DNA from 2 places in the Pseudomonas sp. B21-028 genome. Region 1 is predicted to be linked to the other one. Evidence: predicted binding sites of a transcription regulator. Region 1 holds the regulator's gene; the other holds the start of a gene.
The links. Region 1 encodes FliA, which starts transcription of late flagellar genes. Its sites were predicted from a motif close to CTAAAGTTTNNNNNNNNNNNGCCGNTAA; they were not measured.

Region 2: the regulator FliA is predicted to act here: its motif matches at 3,317-3,344, upstream of flgM (flagellar biosynthesis anti-sigma factor FlgM).

Annotation. Positions count from the first base shown of each region.
Region 1 is NZ_CP087184.1:1,788,598-1,795,823, forward strand. Features, by position in the region: gene flhA (flagellar biosynthesis protein FlhA) at 1-1,705, shown strand, start outside; gene flhF (flagellar biosynthesis protein FlhF) at 1,717-3,066, shown strand; gene fleN (flagellar synthesis regulator FleN) at 3,182-4,012, shown strand; gene fliA (RNA polymerase sigma factor FliA) at 4,009-4,752, shown strand; gene LOY35_RS08165 (chemotaxis response regulator CheY) at 4,919-5,290, shown strand; gene LOY35_RS08170 (protein phosphatase CheZ) at 5,309-6,097, shown strand; gene LOY35_RS08175 (chemotaxis protein CheA) at 6,122-7,226, shown strand, end outside.
Region 2 is NZ_CP087184.1:4,916,779-4,924,004, forward strand. Features, by position in the region: gene flgB (flagellar basal body rod protein FlgB) at 1-173, opposite strand, end outside; gene cheR (protein-glutamate O-methyltransferase CheR) at 557-1,384, opposite strand; gene LOY35_RS21160 (chemotaxis protein CheV) at 1,439-2,365, opposite strand; gene flgA (flagellar basal body P-ring formation chaperone FlgA) at 2,444-3,208, shown strand; gene flgM (flagellar biosynthesis anti-sigma factor FlgM) at 3,381-3,686, shown strand; gene LOY35_RS21175 (flagella synthesis protein FlgN) at 3,733-4,200, shown strand; gene LOY35_RS21180 (flagellar brake protein) at 4,293-5,039, shown strand; gene LOY35_RS21185 (MFS transporter) at 5,172-6,497, opposite strand; gene LOY35_RS21190 (glutamine synthetase family protein) at 6,567-7,226, opposite strand, start outside.

The sequences.
Region 1 (7,226 bases):
CAAGGGTGCCGGGCGTATTTCCGAAGTGAGCGCGCGTTTCACCCTCGACGCCATGCCCGGCAAGCAGATGGCGATCGACGCCGATCTCAACGCCGGCCTGATCGATCAGAGCCAGGCCAAGCTCCGTCGTCTGGAAGTGGCCCAGGAGGCCGAGTTCTACGGCTCCATGGACGGTGCGAGCAAGTTCGTGCGCGGTGACGCCATCGCCGGCCTGTTGATCCTGTTCATCAACCTGATCGGCGGCATGGCTGTCGGTATCTTCCAGCATCAGATGAGTTTCGGTGATGCAGGCAAGGTTTACGCCTTGCTGACCATCGGTGACGGTTTGGTGGCGCAATTGCCATCACTGTTGTTATCCACAGCGGCGGCGATCATGGTGACCCGTGCTTCGGGCTCCGAAGACATGGGCAAGCAGATCAGCCGGCAGATGTTCGCATCGCCCAAGGCCCTGGCCGTGGCCGCCGGGCTGATGGCGGTGATGGGTCTGGTCCCGGGCATGCCGCACATTTCCTTCCTGAGCATGGCGGCCGTGGCGGCAGGCGGCGCCTATCTGTTCTGGAAGAAGCAGAACGTGCAGAAAGTCCAGGCATTGCAAGAGGTCAAGCGCCAGCAGGAACTGCTGCCATCGCCGGCCCGTGCCCTGGAGACCAAGGAGCTGGGCTGGGACGATGTGACCCCGATCGACATGATCGGCCTGGAAGTCGGCTATCGCCTGATTCCACTGGTGGATCGCAACCAGGGCGGCCAACTGCTGGCGCGGATCAAGGGGGTGCGCAAGAAGCTGTCCCAGGACCTGGGCTTCCTGATGCCCACCGTGCATATCCGCGACAACCTCGACCTGGCGCCCAGCGCCTATCGCCTGACGCTGATGGGGGTGATCCTGGCCGAAGCCGAGATCTACCCGGACCGCGAACTGGCGATCAATCCAGGTCAGGTCTATGGTTCGCTCAATGGCATTACCGCCAAGGACCCGGCTTTTGGTCTGGAGGCGGTGTGGATTGAAATCAGTCAGCGGGCCCAGGCCCAGTCCCTCGGTTACACCGTGGTGGACGCCAGTACGGTAGTTGCGACGCATTTGAACCAGATTTTGTACAAACACTCCAGCGAACTGATCGGCCACGAAGAAGTCCAGCAATTGCTGCAGGTGCTGGCCAAGGGGTCGCCGAAACTGGCCGAAGAACTGGTGCCGGGCGTGGTTTCGTTGTCGCAGTTGCTCAAGATCTTGCAGGCGCTGCTGGCCGAACAGGTGCCGGTACGCGACATCCGCAGTATTGCCGAAGCCATCGCCAACAACGCTTCCAAGAGTCAAGATACCGCCGCCATGGTGGCCGCGGTGCGGGTCGGCGTATCCCGTGCAATCGTCCAAAGCATTGTAGGCACTGAGTCGGAGCTGCCTGTGATCACGCTGGAGCCAAGGTTGGAACAGATATTGCTCAATAGTCTTCAGAAGGCAGGGCAAGGCTCGGAAGAGGGTGTTCTGCTGGAGCCAAGCATGGCCGAGAAGCTGCAACGTTCGTTGATCGAGGCAGCCCAGCGGCAAGAGATGCAAGGCCAACCGGTGATCCTGCTGGTGGCGGGTCCGATTCGTGCGATGCTCTCGCGATTCGGTCGCCTCGCGGTCCCGGGGCTGCATGTGCTGGCGTACCAGGAAATACCGGACAACAAGCAAGTGACCATTGTTGCGACAGTAGGGCCCAACGGCTGAGGTAGTGGGTTATGCAAGTGAAGCGTTTTTTCGCCGCCGATATGCGTCAGGCCATGAAACTGGTTCGTGACGAGCTGGGCGCCGAAGCAGCCATCATCGGCAACCGCCGGATCGCCGGTGGTGTCGAGTTGACGGCGGCTCTGGACTACAAGCTGTCTGCGCTGGCCCCGCGGGTTCCGAACATGGAACTTGAGGATGAGCTGCGCAAGACCCAATCGCGCATCGCCAGCGCCCAGGCCGAGTTGAGCCTGCGCAGCAGCGAAGGCGAGGCCGCGCCGGGCACCAATCGTCAATTGTTTGCCGGTCAGCCGTTGACCGCGGGCCTGCCACTGACCGCTGCCGAACCGCTGATCGAGCCGACCCCGGTTGAGCCGCGTCGTCCGGCGCCGGCGCCTGCCGCACCGGCTCCCGGTGTCGATCCGCGTGCGCTGGACTCGATGCGTTTCGAACTCAACAGCTTGCGCGAACTGATGGAAGTCCAGCTCGGCTCGCTGGCCTGGAACCAACTGCAAGGCAGCCGTCCGGCCCAGGCCAACCTGTGGCGCCGCCTGCAACGCATTGGCCTGTCCGGCCCGCTGGCCCGCGACCTGCTGGCGCTGATCAATGATATTCACGAGCCTCGCCAGGCCTGGCGCATGCTGCTGGCGCATCTGGCGCGGATGATCGCCACGCCGGAAGTCGAGCCGCTGGAAGAGGGCGGGGTGATTGCCATGGTCGGCCCGGCCGGCATGGGCAAGACCACCACCCTGGCCAAGCTCGCCGCCCGTTATGTGCTCAAGTACGGTGCCCAGAGCATTGCCCTGGTCAGCATGGACAGCTTCCGTATCGGCGCCCAGGAGCAACTCAAGACCCTGGGCCGGATTCTCAACGTGTCGGTGACCCATGTGGATCCGGGCCAATCCCTGGCCCAGGCGCTGGAGCCCCTGCTGCGCAAGCGCGTCGTACTGATCGATACCGCGGGCCTGCAAGCCAGCGATCCGGCCCTGCGCATGCAGCTTGAAAGCCTGGCCGGGCGCGGCATCAAGTCAAAAAATTATCTCGTGTTGGCAACCACCAGCCAGAAACAGGTTCTAACCGCCGCCTACCACAGCTACAAACGCTGCGGATTGGCCGGTTGCATCCTGACCAAGCTGGACGAAACGGCAAGCCTGGGCGAGGTATTGAGCCTGGCGATCGGTCACGATCTGCCGGTGGCGTACCTGACCGATGGGCCGCGGATCCCGGATGATTTGCATCTGCCGCGTCGCCACCAACTGGTCAGCCGTGCCGTGAGTGTGCAAATGCAGGACGAACCCAGCGAAGAAGCCATGGCTGACATGTTCGCTGATATCTACCACAGCCCGACCAAGCAGGTTGGCTGAGGTAATCATGAATATTTTTTGTACCTACATCGATGGTCTGCCAGGCAATGTTCCGTATGTGAACGCGCAGCCAGTAATGTGGCCTCCGTCTAAGTAAGACAGGTAAAGAACGAACATGGGCAGCATGCATCCCGTACAGGTGATCGCGGTGACCGGCGGCAAAGGTGGCGTCGGCAAGACTAACGTGTCAGTGAACTTGTCCCTGGCTCTGGCAGAGCTTGGCCGACGGGTCATGCTGCTGGACGCCGACCTGGGCCTGGCAAACGTCGACGTGCTGCTGGGGCTCACACCCAAACGCACGCTGGCGGACGTGATCGAAGGCCGCTGCGAACTGCGCGACGTGTTGTTGCAGGGGCCGGGCGGGATTCGCATCGTGCCGGCCGCCTCCGGCACCCAGAGCATGGTTCATCTGACCCCGGCCCAGCACGCCGGCCTGATCCAGGCATTCAGCGACATCGGCGACAACCTCGATGTGCTGGTGATCGACACGGCGGCGGGCATCGGTGATTCGGTCGTCAGCTTCGTGCGCGCCGCCCAGGAAGTGCTGCTGGTGGTCTGCGACGAGCCTACCTCCATCACCGACGCCTACGCCCTGATCAAGCTATTGAACCGCGATTACGGCATGAACCGCTTCCGCGTCCTGGCCAACATGGCCCAGAGCCCGCAGGAAGGGCGCAACCTGTTCGCCAAGTTGACCAAGGTCACCGATCGCTTCCTGGACGTTGCCCTGCAGTACGTTGGCGCCGTGCCGTACGACGAAAGCGTACGCAAGGCGGTCCAGAAGCAACGTGCCGTCTATGAAGCCTTTCCCCGTTCCAAATGCGCGCTGGCGTTCAAGGCAATCGCCCAGAAGGTCGATACCTGGCCACTGCCGGCCAACCCACGCGGGCACCTGGAATTTTTCGTCGAGCGTCTCGTGCAACAAACAGCAGGGCCCGTGTTATGACAGCCAGCGGTTACAACCACCTCTACAAGAAATCGGCACGGGACGCCCAATACGAGTTGATCGAGCGATACGCGCCCCTGGTCAAGCGCATCGCCTATCACTTGCTGGCGCGGTTGCCGGCCAGTGTCCAGGTCGAAGACCTGATCCAGGCAGGCATGATTGGCCTGCTCGAAGTGGCTAACAAATACGACGCGAGCAAGGGCGCCAGTTTCGAGACCTACGCCGGCATTCGCATTCGCGGCGCGATGCTCGACGAAGTCCGCAAGGGCGATTGGGCGCCCCGTTCGGTACACCGCAATACCCGCATGGTCAGTGACGCCATTCGCGCTATTGAAGCGAAAACCGGACGAGACGCTAAAGATCACGAAGTTGCGGCCGAACTCCAGTTGAGTCTCGATGATTATTACGGGATTTTGAACGATACCTTGGGCAGCCGTCTGTTCAGTTTCGACGACCTGTTGCAGGACGGCGATCATGAAGGGCTGCATGAGGATGGCGCGAGTACGCACATGGAGCCTGCGCGTGACCTGGAAGACGAACGTTTCCAGAGCGCGCTGGCCGATGCGATTGCCAATTTGCCGGAGCGTGAGCGACTGGTCTTGGCGCTGTACTACGACGAAGAGCTGAACCTCAAGGAAATCGGTGAGGTCCTGGGGGTCAGCGAATCGCGGGTCAGTCAGTTACACAGCCAGTGCGCCGCCCGTTTGCGGGGGCGTTTGGGGGAGTGGCGAGCGCGCTGACAGTCGGTGCGGGGAGGTTGCTGACAGGGTTTGCGTGGCACGTGTTGCGCAGTCTCGATCCGTTGCGTCCCGCACCGTTGTCGAATGCTGTACCGGATTGATTGAAATGGCGCGTTCAGGTGCTGTACGCGTTTAAGACTGCTTGGAGGTCGAATTGGACAAGAACATGAAAATCCTCATCGTTGATGACTTTTCAACGATGCGGCGGATCATAAAAAACCTGTTGCGTGACCTTGGGTTCACCAACACGGTCGAGGCCGACGATGGCACCACTGCCATCCCGGTTCTCAACAGCGGGAGCATCGACTTTCTGGTGACTGACTGGAACATGCCTGGCATGACCGGTATCGACTTGCTGCGCCATGTGCGCGCCGATGAAAAACTCAAGCACCTGCCGGTGCTGATGGTCACCGCCGAAGCCAAGCGCGAGCAGATCATCGAAGCGGCCCAAGCCGGTGTGAACGGCTATGTGGTCAAACCCTTCACGGCCCAGGCGTTGAAAGAAAAGATCGAAAAGATCTTCGAACGCATCGGTTAACGGCGCCACGGGGGAGCTATGGAGAATAATGAAGCTTCAATGGGCGATTTCGAATCGACCCTGAAAAAACATGCCCGCGAACTGGTCGACAGCCTTGAAAAAGGTCGTTTCGGCGATGCTGTCCAGATGATCCACGAGCTCAATCAGACCCGGGATCGTGGCCTGTACCAGGAAGTCGGCAAGCTCACCCGTGAGTTGCACAGCGCGATCGTCAACTTCCAGATCGATCCGAACATGCCCCAGGCCGAAGAGGTCTCGCAGATCACTGACGCGACCGAGCGGCTGTCCTACGTGGTCAAGCTGACCGAGGCTGCCGCCAACCGCACCATGGACCTGGTGGAAAGTGCCACGCCGCTGGTCAATGGCCTTGGCGATGAAGCCCAGGCCTTGAGCGTCGACTGGGGCCGTTTCATGCGTCGTGAAGTCGGCGCGGAAGAGTTCCGGGACCTGGCGCGTCGGGTCGACGGTTTTCTGACACGCAGCAGCGCCGATAACCGCTCTGTCGCGAGCAACCTCAACGATATTCTGCTGGCCCAGGACTATCAGGACCTGACCGGCCAGGTGATCAAGCGCGTCACCCAATTGGTCACCGAAGTCGAAAGCAATCTGCTCAAACTGGTGTTGATGGCCAGCCAGGTCGATCGCTTTGCGGGCATCGAACACGACCGTGAAGCGATACTTGCTGAAAAAGATCCACAAAAACATCTCTCTCAGGGTGAAGGTCCGCAAATTCATGCCGATAAAAGAGAAGACGTTATGTCCGGTCAGGACGATGTGGACGATTTGCTGTCCAGCCTTGGATTTTAGCCCTGTTTTAGGAGCACCCCATTAATGAGCTTCGGCGCCGATGAAGAGATCCTTCAGGATTTCCTGGTTGAGGCCGGCGAGATTCTAGAGCAACTGTCCGAGCAATTGGTCGAGCTGGAAAGCCGACCGGATGATGCGGATTTGCTCAATGCAATCTTTCGCGGTTTCCACACTGTAAAAGGAGGCGCCGGCTTCCTTCAGCTCAACGAGCTGGTGGAGTGCTGCCACATTGCCGAGAACGTGTTCGACATCCTGCGCAAGGGTGAGCGTCGCGTGGATTCGGAATTGATGGACGTGGTGCTCGAAGCGCTGGATGCGGTCAACAGCATGTTCAACGAGGTGCGTGACCGTTCGCCGATCACCGCCGCCACCCCTGAGTTGCTCGCCGCGCTGTCGCGCCTGGCCGAGCCGCAATCGGCTGACGAAGCCGCTCCAGTCGAGACCACGGTTGAAGAACCCGTTGCCGAGGAGCCGGTCGCCGAGGAATCGGGCGATATTACCGATAACGAATTCGAACAGCTGCTGGACTCCCTGAGTGCCGTCAAGGCCGAAGCTCAGGCCCAGGCCCAGGCTCCGGTAGCTGCCGCGCCCGCCGATGCCGGCGCGGCCAGCGATGAAATCACCGATGCGGAGTTCGAGTCACTGCTCGATCAACTGCACGGCAAGGGCCAGTTCGCCGTCGATGCGGTTGTCCCGCCACCAGCCCCTGCCGCGCCGAAAGCCGCGGGCGACAGCTCCGACATCACCGACGATGAATTCGAAGCCTTGCTCGATCAGCTGCACGGCAAGGGTACTTTTGCCGTTGACGCCCTGGAGTCGGCCATTGCCTCCACGCCTGCTCCGGGCAAGCCTGCCGCCGCAGCGGCCGGTAGCGACCTGATCACCGATCAGGAATTCGAATCGCTGCTCGACGATCTGCACGGCAAAGGCAAGTTCAGCGAAGTCGGCACGGCCTCTGTCGCGCCAGCTGCCGCACCGGCCGCCAAGGCCGCGCCAAAACCCGCCGCCAAGGCACCGGAACCCAAGGCCGAGACACCGGCCCCGGCACCCAAGCCTGCTGCAGCGGCCGCTGCGCCTGCGCCTGCCCGTACACCTGCGGCGGCGTCATCTGCGCCGACGGAAAAACCGA
Region 2 (7,226 bases), 3.1 Mb from region 1:
TTCTTGGTTTTCTCGTTCTGCTCGGCGAGCACTTTGGAGAAGTCCAGATCCCGAGCCTTGTAGTTCGGGGTGTCGGCGTTGGCGATGTTGTTGGCCAGGACTTCGGCACGCTGGGCGCGGAAGCTCAGGGCCTGTTCGTGGATACCGAGCGCTTTATCGAAGCTGATGCTCATGTCGGAAACCTTTGGGTGACCAGAATGTACGTACATGGACATAGCAAGCGTCGTGCCACTTTCAAAAACCCCATAAACCGGGGCTTTGCGGGCATCGGCAAGGCGGCAATGCCAGAAAAGCGGCAACCGCTTTCCGCTTACCTGCCGCTTTTCTGCCGCTTTTTGAGTAGCACTGGCAATTACAGTGGGAGCGAGCTTTTGTGGGAGCCGAGCTTGCTCGCGATGAACGATGACGCGGTCGGGAGTTGAAACCGTGTTGCCTGCATCGCGAGCAAGCTCGGCTCCCACAAAAGCTCGGTCCACAGAGTGAGCAAGCACTAATCAGCAGGCATAAAAAAACGGGAGCCGGTAGGAGCTCCCGTTTTTTTGACGACCCGACCGCATCACTTCGCCTGGTAGATAATCCCCGGGCTGCACTGGACCATCTGGTAATGATCGGGCAAGCCGTTCAGCGCTTCGGACGCACCGAGGAACAGGTAACCGCCCGGCTTAAGGGTGCCGTGGATACGCAGCAGGATGTCCTTCTTCACTTCGGCGGAGAAGTAGATCAGTACGTTGCGGCAGAACACGATGTCGAACTTGCCCAGGCTGGCATAGCTGTCCAGCAGGTTGAACGAGCGGAATTCCACCCGGCTCTTGATCGGCGCCTTGACCACCCAGCGCCCCGGCCCTTTCGGATCGAAGTAGCGTTGCAGGCGATCAGGTGACAGGCCGCGGCCGATGGCCAGGCTGTCGTACTCACCGGTCTTGCAGTTGTTAAGCATGGTCCCGGACAGGTCCGTGGCGACGATCTGCACGCCGCCCTTCAACTGGCCGATGTTGGTCCGCTCGAACTCGTCGATGGACATCGACAACGAATAAGGTTCCTGGCCCGACGAACAGGCTGCCGACCAGATCCGCAGGCGCTGGCCCGGGCTGGCCTTGATGGCCGCCGGTAGCACCTTGTTCTTCAAGACTTCGAACGGATAGGTATCGCGAAACCACAGGGTTTCGTTGGTGGTCATGGCGTCCACCACCATTTCGCGCAAACCGCTGCGCGGCTGGGTCTGGATGCGCTGCACCAGCTCGCCCAACGATTTGAGGCCCTGTTGCTCCATCAATTTGTTGAGACGGCTCGACACCAGATATTGCTTGTTTTCACCAAGCAATATGCCACAGGCTTTTTCCAGGAAAACCCGGAACTGTTCGAAATCCAAATTACCCGTAGACAAGTTACCGCCTCTTTCCATTGTATTGATTTGCCGGGCACATAATGCGCCCGACCTTTATTCAGCTGCCTTGATCCGCTCGACCACCCGGGAAGCCAGGTCATCGGGGCGGAACTTGGCGAGAAAATCGTCGGCACCGACCTTCTTGACCATCGCCTGGTTGAAGACGCCCGACAGAGAGGTATGCAAAATGATGTGCAGCTTCTGCATACGCGGATCGCTGCGGACTTCCGACGTCAGGGTATACCCGTCCATCTCCGGCATCTCGATGTCGGAGATCATCATCAGGAACTCCTCTTCAGGTTTCTTGCCCTCGTCGACCAGCTTGCGCAGGTAGTCCAGCGCCTGCCGTCCATCGTTCAGCGCAATCACTTCGACGCCGATCGTCTGCAGGCAACGGGTCACCTGCTTGCGCGCCACCGACGAATCATCCACCGTCAGCACCCGCAGCGAAACCGCCTTGTGCTGGGTTTCGGCGTCCACCACACCGTGGGAGATGGTTTCCGTGGTCGGCGCCACTTCGGCGAGGATTTTCTCCACGTCGATGATTTCCACCAACTGGCCGTCGACCCGGGTCACCGCCGTCAGGTAGTGATCGCGGCCGGTGCCCTTGGGCGGTGGATGAATCTCCTCCCAGTTCATGTTGACGATGCGCTCCACCGAGCGCACCAGGAAACCCTGGGTCTTGGTGTTGTACTCGGTGATGATCACAAACGGATTGCTCTGATCCAGCAGCCGACCAGAACCGGTGGCCATCGCCAGATCGAGAATCGGGATGGTCGCTCCCCGGATGTTTGCCACACCGCACACGACGGGACTGGACTTGGGCATCAAGGTCAGCTTGGGGCATTGCAGCACCTCGCGGACCTTGAATACGTTGATCCCATATAACTGCTGGCCATCGAGACGGAACAACAACAGCTCCAGGCGATTCTGACCGACCAGCTGCGTGCGCTGGTTTACCGAATCCATCACTCCCGCCATGCCCTGACTCCTACCTAACGCTAATGTGTCCGACGCGCATTCATCACTAAACGGCACGGGGCTTGCTATTCAACCGGCATGAACACACAAACGACATTTTCTCGACGCCTGACCACTCATTGCCGCCTCTGGCTCGGTGTGCTGCTGGCTGCCTGCCTGTTCGCCTCGGGGGGACGCGCCCTTGCCGATGCTCCAGTTACCTTGCCTGATCTCCTTATCGGCGTCACTCAGGGCTTTCTTGAATTCACCGTAGAAGACTATCTGGCTTCCAGTCAAACCGAAGGTCGCTACGAAATCGAAGTCAACCAGATCGACCCGCGCTTACGCATGCCAATGTGCGACAAGGAATTGACTGCCTCCCTGGAAAGCCCCGCCAGGCCCCTGGGCCGGGTCACGGTAAAGGTCCGCTGCGACAGCACGGCGCCCTGGACAGTCTTCGTGCCGGCCCAGGTGCGCCTGTTTCGCGAAATCGTTACCACGACCCGCCCCTTGAAACGGGCCGGAATCGTCGAGCCCCAGGACGTGACGTTGCGTGAACGGGATGTCAGCCAGATCAACCAAGGGTTCCTGACCTCGGTCGATCAGGCCATCGGACAGAAACTTGTCCGACCAATGGTAGCCGACCAGGTCGTGACTCTCCTGCACCTGGAGCAGGCCGAAGTCGTCCGCAAAGGCGACCAGGTGGTGATCACCGCCCGCAGCGGCACGCTGGCCGTGCGCATGCCCGGCGAAGCCCTGTCCAATGGCGCCATGAACGAACAGATTCGGGTGAAAAACCTCAATTCCCAACGCGTCATCAAGGCGCAGGTGATGGCCCCAGGCCATGTGGAAGTGGCTATGTAGCGATCCGGTAGAGAGGGGTAGAAAGCTGGCGCTTGACCCTGCTGTTCCCTAGACTGTGCCTTACGCAAGGCAAGCGCAGACGTGCGCACGCTCATTGAACAAATGAGCCTAAAGTTTTTTTGGGGATGGCCGAAAACATGGCAAGCGTCCAAATACCCAGAGGTTTTTTACCATGGTCATCGATTTCAATCGTTTAAACAGCTCTTCACCATTGACAGGCACTACGCGCCCCAGCGCCAGCAAGGAAACCGAAAAATCCTCGCCGGCCGAGCAAGCCACCACTGTCAAGAACGGGGAGTCGGTACACCTCAGTGATGAGGCTCAGCAGTTGCAGAAGGTCACTGACAAGCTGCGCGATCAACCTGTCGTCGACAACGCCCGCGTGGCCGAGTTGAAAGCAGCTATCGCCGATGGCAGCTATAAAGTCGACAGCAACCGTGTAGCCAGCAAACTGCTCAACTTCGAAGCCCAGCGCTAGGCCGCCGCCTGCGCAGGCTTTTGGACGCTAAGACCCAAGGCCAGCCATGCACGACACTAATTTATTGCAACTGATCATCGACGACTTTGCTCCAGCGCAACAATTGCTGGAGCTGCTGCAGACCGAATCCCTGGCGCTGCACGGTCGTGACATGCCCTTGCTGGAAAATATCCTGGCACAGAAACAGGCATTGATCATTTTGCTCGATCAGCATGGCCGCAAACGCAGCGAGATTCTCGCCAGCCTCAACCTGCCCGCCAACAACGATGGCCTCGAGCAACTGGCCAGCCAGTCGACGCTCGGCGATCAATTGTTGTCCCAAAGCGCAGTGCTCAATGACCTGCTCGCCCAGTGCCAGGCGGCCAACGCCCGCAACGGCCAGTCGATCCAACTCCAGCAAGCCGCTACCGCCAACCAGCTACGCATCCTCAATGGCGGTGAGATCCCGACGCTTTACGATGCTCGCGGTTCGACCGCCAAGATGGTCAAGCACCGCCCGCTCAGCCAAGCATGAAACGAACCATGCCTGCGCTCTATCAACCCGCGATAGATGCTGGCAAAATGCTGGCTATTCGTAGTCGTATTTTGCCTGGAGATTGACCCACCGTGTTCAATGCCTCAAACGCGGATGATGCTCCGCAACCGCCCAAGGTCCTTACCACGCCCCTGGAAATCTCCGGCAACTTGCGGATGCTGCAAGATAGCCACGATCCGTTGATCATCACCTTCCACGAACGCACCCAGCGCTTCCAGAGCTATCTGGTCGACGTCGATCGCGAGAAGAACACCCTGGCCCTGGATGAAATGATCCCCCGCGACGGGGAGCGTTTCCTGCTCGCGGGCGAGCCGTTTCGGGTCGAGGGTTTCCATGATGGCGTACGCATCGCGTGGGAAGGCAAGGGTCCGCTGACAATCAATGAATCCAGCGAGGGTCGCTGCTATCGCGGCGCCTTGCCCGACGAAGTGGTTTATCACCAGCGTCGCAATGCCTTCCGCGCCGCCCTGAAGCTGGCGCAACTGGTGAACATCGAACTGGGCGGCGACAAGCTCAAGTCACCGGTGAACGGCAAACTGCTGGATATCTCCGCCACCGGCTGCAAGCTGCGCTTCGATGGCGACATCACCGAGCGCCTGCAATTGGGCCAGGTTTACGAGCGCTTCATCGCCGCCCTGCCCTTTGGCAACATGACGGCACCGGTCGAACTGCGTTACCTGCATTTCGAAGAACGCATCAACACCACCTTCGCTGGCGTGCGCTTCCACAATATCAGTGGCCTGGTGCAGCGGCAGGTCGAGCGTTTCGTTTATCAGTTGCAGCGCGAAGCGCGCCGCTTCGATAAAGACGATCTCTGATCTTAAGCGCCCAAGTATTGCTGCGCCTGGACTGACCTCATCGCGAGCAGGCTCGCTCCCACAGGGACTTGCGGCGTTACCGCACCCCATGTAGGAGCGAGCCTGCTTGCGATTGGGAGCACCGCGGCCCACTTACCTGACCTGAGGCTCCTCAGCCTCAGCCGTCTCTGCCACCGGCTCGACCTCCGGATTAGGCGCCACCTGCATCTGCTCCTGCACCACTTGCTCATCGACCCTCGGGTCGAGGCATGCCACCAGCGGCGAACTGGACATGCTGTCGGGCATCGCCACGTGATGCAGCGGTGCGTCATCGACCTGATGCAGGTTGGTCACCGCTTTCGGCCGTATGCGCCACACCAGTACCAGTGCGAAGAAGGTGAAGAAGGCGTACAGCATGTGGCTGCCGAACGACTTCATCAGCACCCCGGCCACCAACGGGCCAATACTCGCACCCACGCCGTAGGTCACCAGCAGCATCGCCGTCAGCGACACCCGGCGATCGGCTTCGACGTGGTCGTTGGAAAATGCCACCGCCAGCGGGTACAGGCAGAATTGCATCAGCGAACAGAAGAACCCCGCGACGAACAGGACTTCCAGTGGCACCGTCGACAGGATCGCCAGTGGCGCCGCGAAGACCGCCAGGCACAGGGCAAAGCAACGGATCAGCAGCGCCCGGTCGTAACGGTCGGACAGCCAGCCCAGCGGCCACTGCACCAGTAGACCGGCAAAGATGCAACTGCCCATGAACAGACCGACCTGTTCGGTCGACAGCCCTTGCTGGGAGGCATACAGCGGCGCCAGGCCATAGAACGAGCCGACGATCAGGCCGGAGCCCAGCACTGTGCTCAACGACTGCGGGACGCGCTTGATGAAGAACCGCGGCTCCATGGGCGCCGGACGCAACGGCGCCGGGTGGATCCGGCGGGTCAACGCCACCGGCACCAGGCACAGGGCAAAGCACAGCGCCACCAGCATTAGCAGTTCCAGCCCCAGGGCCGGGTGGATCACCAGGATCAATTGACCCAGCACCATCCCCAGGTACGAGGCGATCATGTAGCCGCTGAACACCACCCCGCGTTGCTTGGCATCGGCCTGCTCGTTGAGCCAGCTCTCGATGACCATGTACTGGCACATCATGCCGAGACCGACGATTATCCGCAGCACCACCCAGGCCGGCAGCCAGCTCACCAGGCCGTGGCCCAGCACCGCCGCACCGACGATCCCGGCACAGGCCGAATAGGCGCGAATATGCCCGACGCGGGCAATCAGCCGATGGCCGATCTTGCCGCCCAGCACCAGGCCGAAATAGTTGGCGGCCATCAGCGCACCGACCCACAGGCTGTCCACATGCTCGGCAGCCAGGCGCAAGGCCAGGTAGGTACTCAAAAGCCCCGAGCCGATCAGCATCATCAGCGAGGCGAAATAAAGCGCTCGAAAAGGTTTCCAGATTTGGCGCATCGGCGTTCCGAGCGGCTCCTTGAGATAAGTAGGGGCTGTTTGTGAAGACAGCCCGAATGCAACGTTTCGTTAGGCCTGAGCTGCCAGCACACGCCGTTCCCAGGGCGTGATTTCATCAAAGTAGCTGGTCAGTTCCAGGGTTTTCGTCGCGATGTAGCCTTCGATGAACTCCGTACCAAACAGTTCCTTCGCCAGAAGGCTACGTTTCAGACGCTCCAGGGCAGCGTGCAAGGTACATGGCAACGACAGATTATCCGGCACCTGGAACTCGCCCTGTATCGCAGCGCTCGGCTCCAGGCGACTTTCAATCCCGTGAAGACCGGCCGCCAGGCTGGCGGCAATCGCCAGGTAGGGGTTGGCATCCGCCCCGGGCAAGCGATTTTCGACCCGTCGGGCCACCGGCGAACTGGCCGGAATCCGTAACCCGGCCGAGCGATTGTCGTGGGACCAGCAGGCATTGTTCGGCGAGGCGAACGGATGACACAGGCGCTGGTAGGAATTGACGTTCGGCGCGAACAGCGCCGTGAAATCCGCCATGCCCGCCTGCTGCCCGCCAATGAAGTGCCTGAACGCCGCCGTCGGCTCGCCAGCCTCGTCGCTGAACACATTACGACCGCTGTCCAGCTCGACGACACTCTGGTGAATGTGCATCGAACTGCCCGGTGTATGGGCCAGCGGCTTGGCCATGCACACCACGGTCAGGCCGTGCTTGAGAGCGACCTCCTTGAG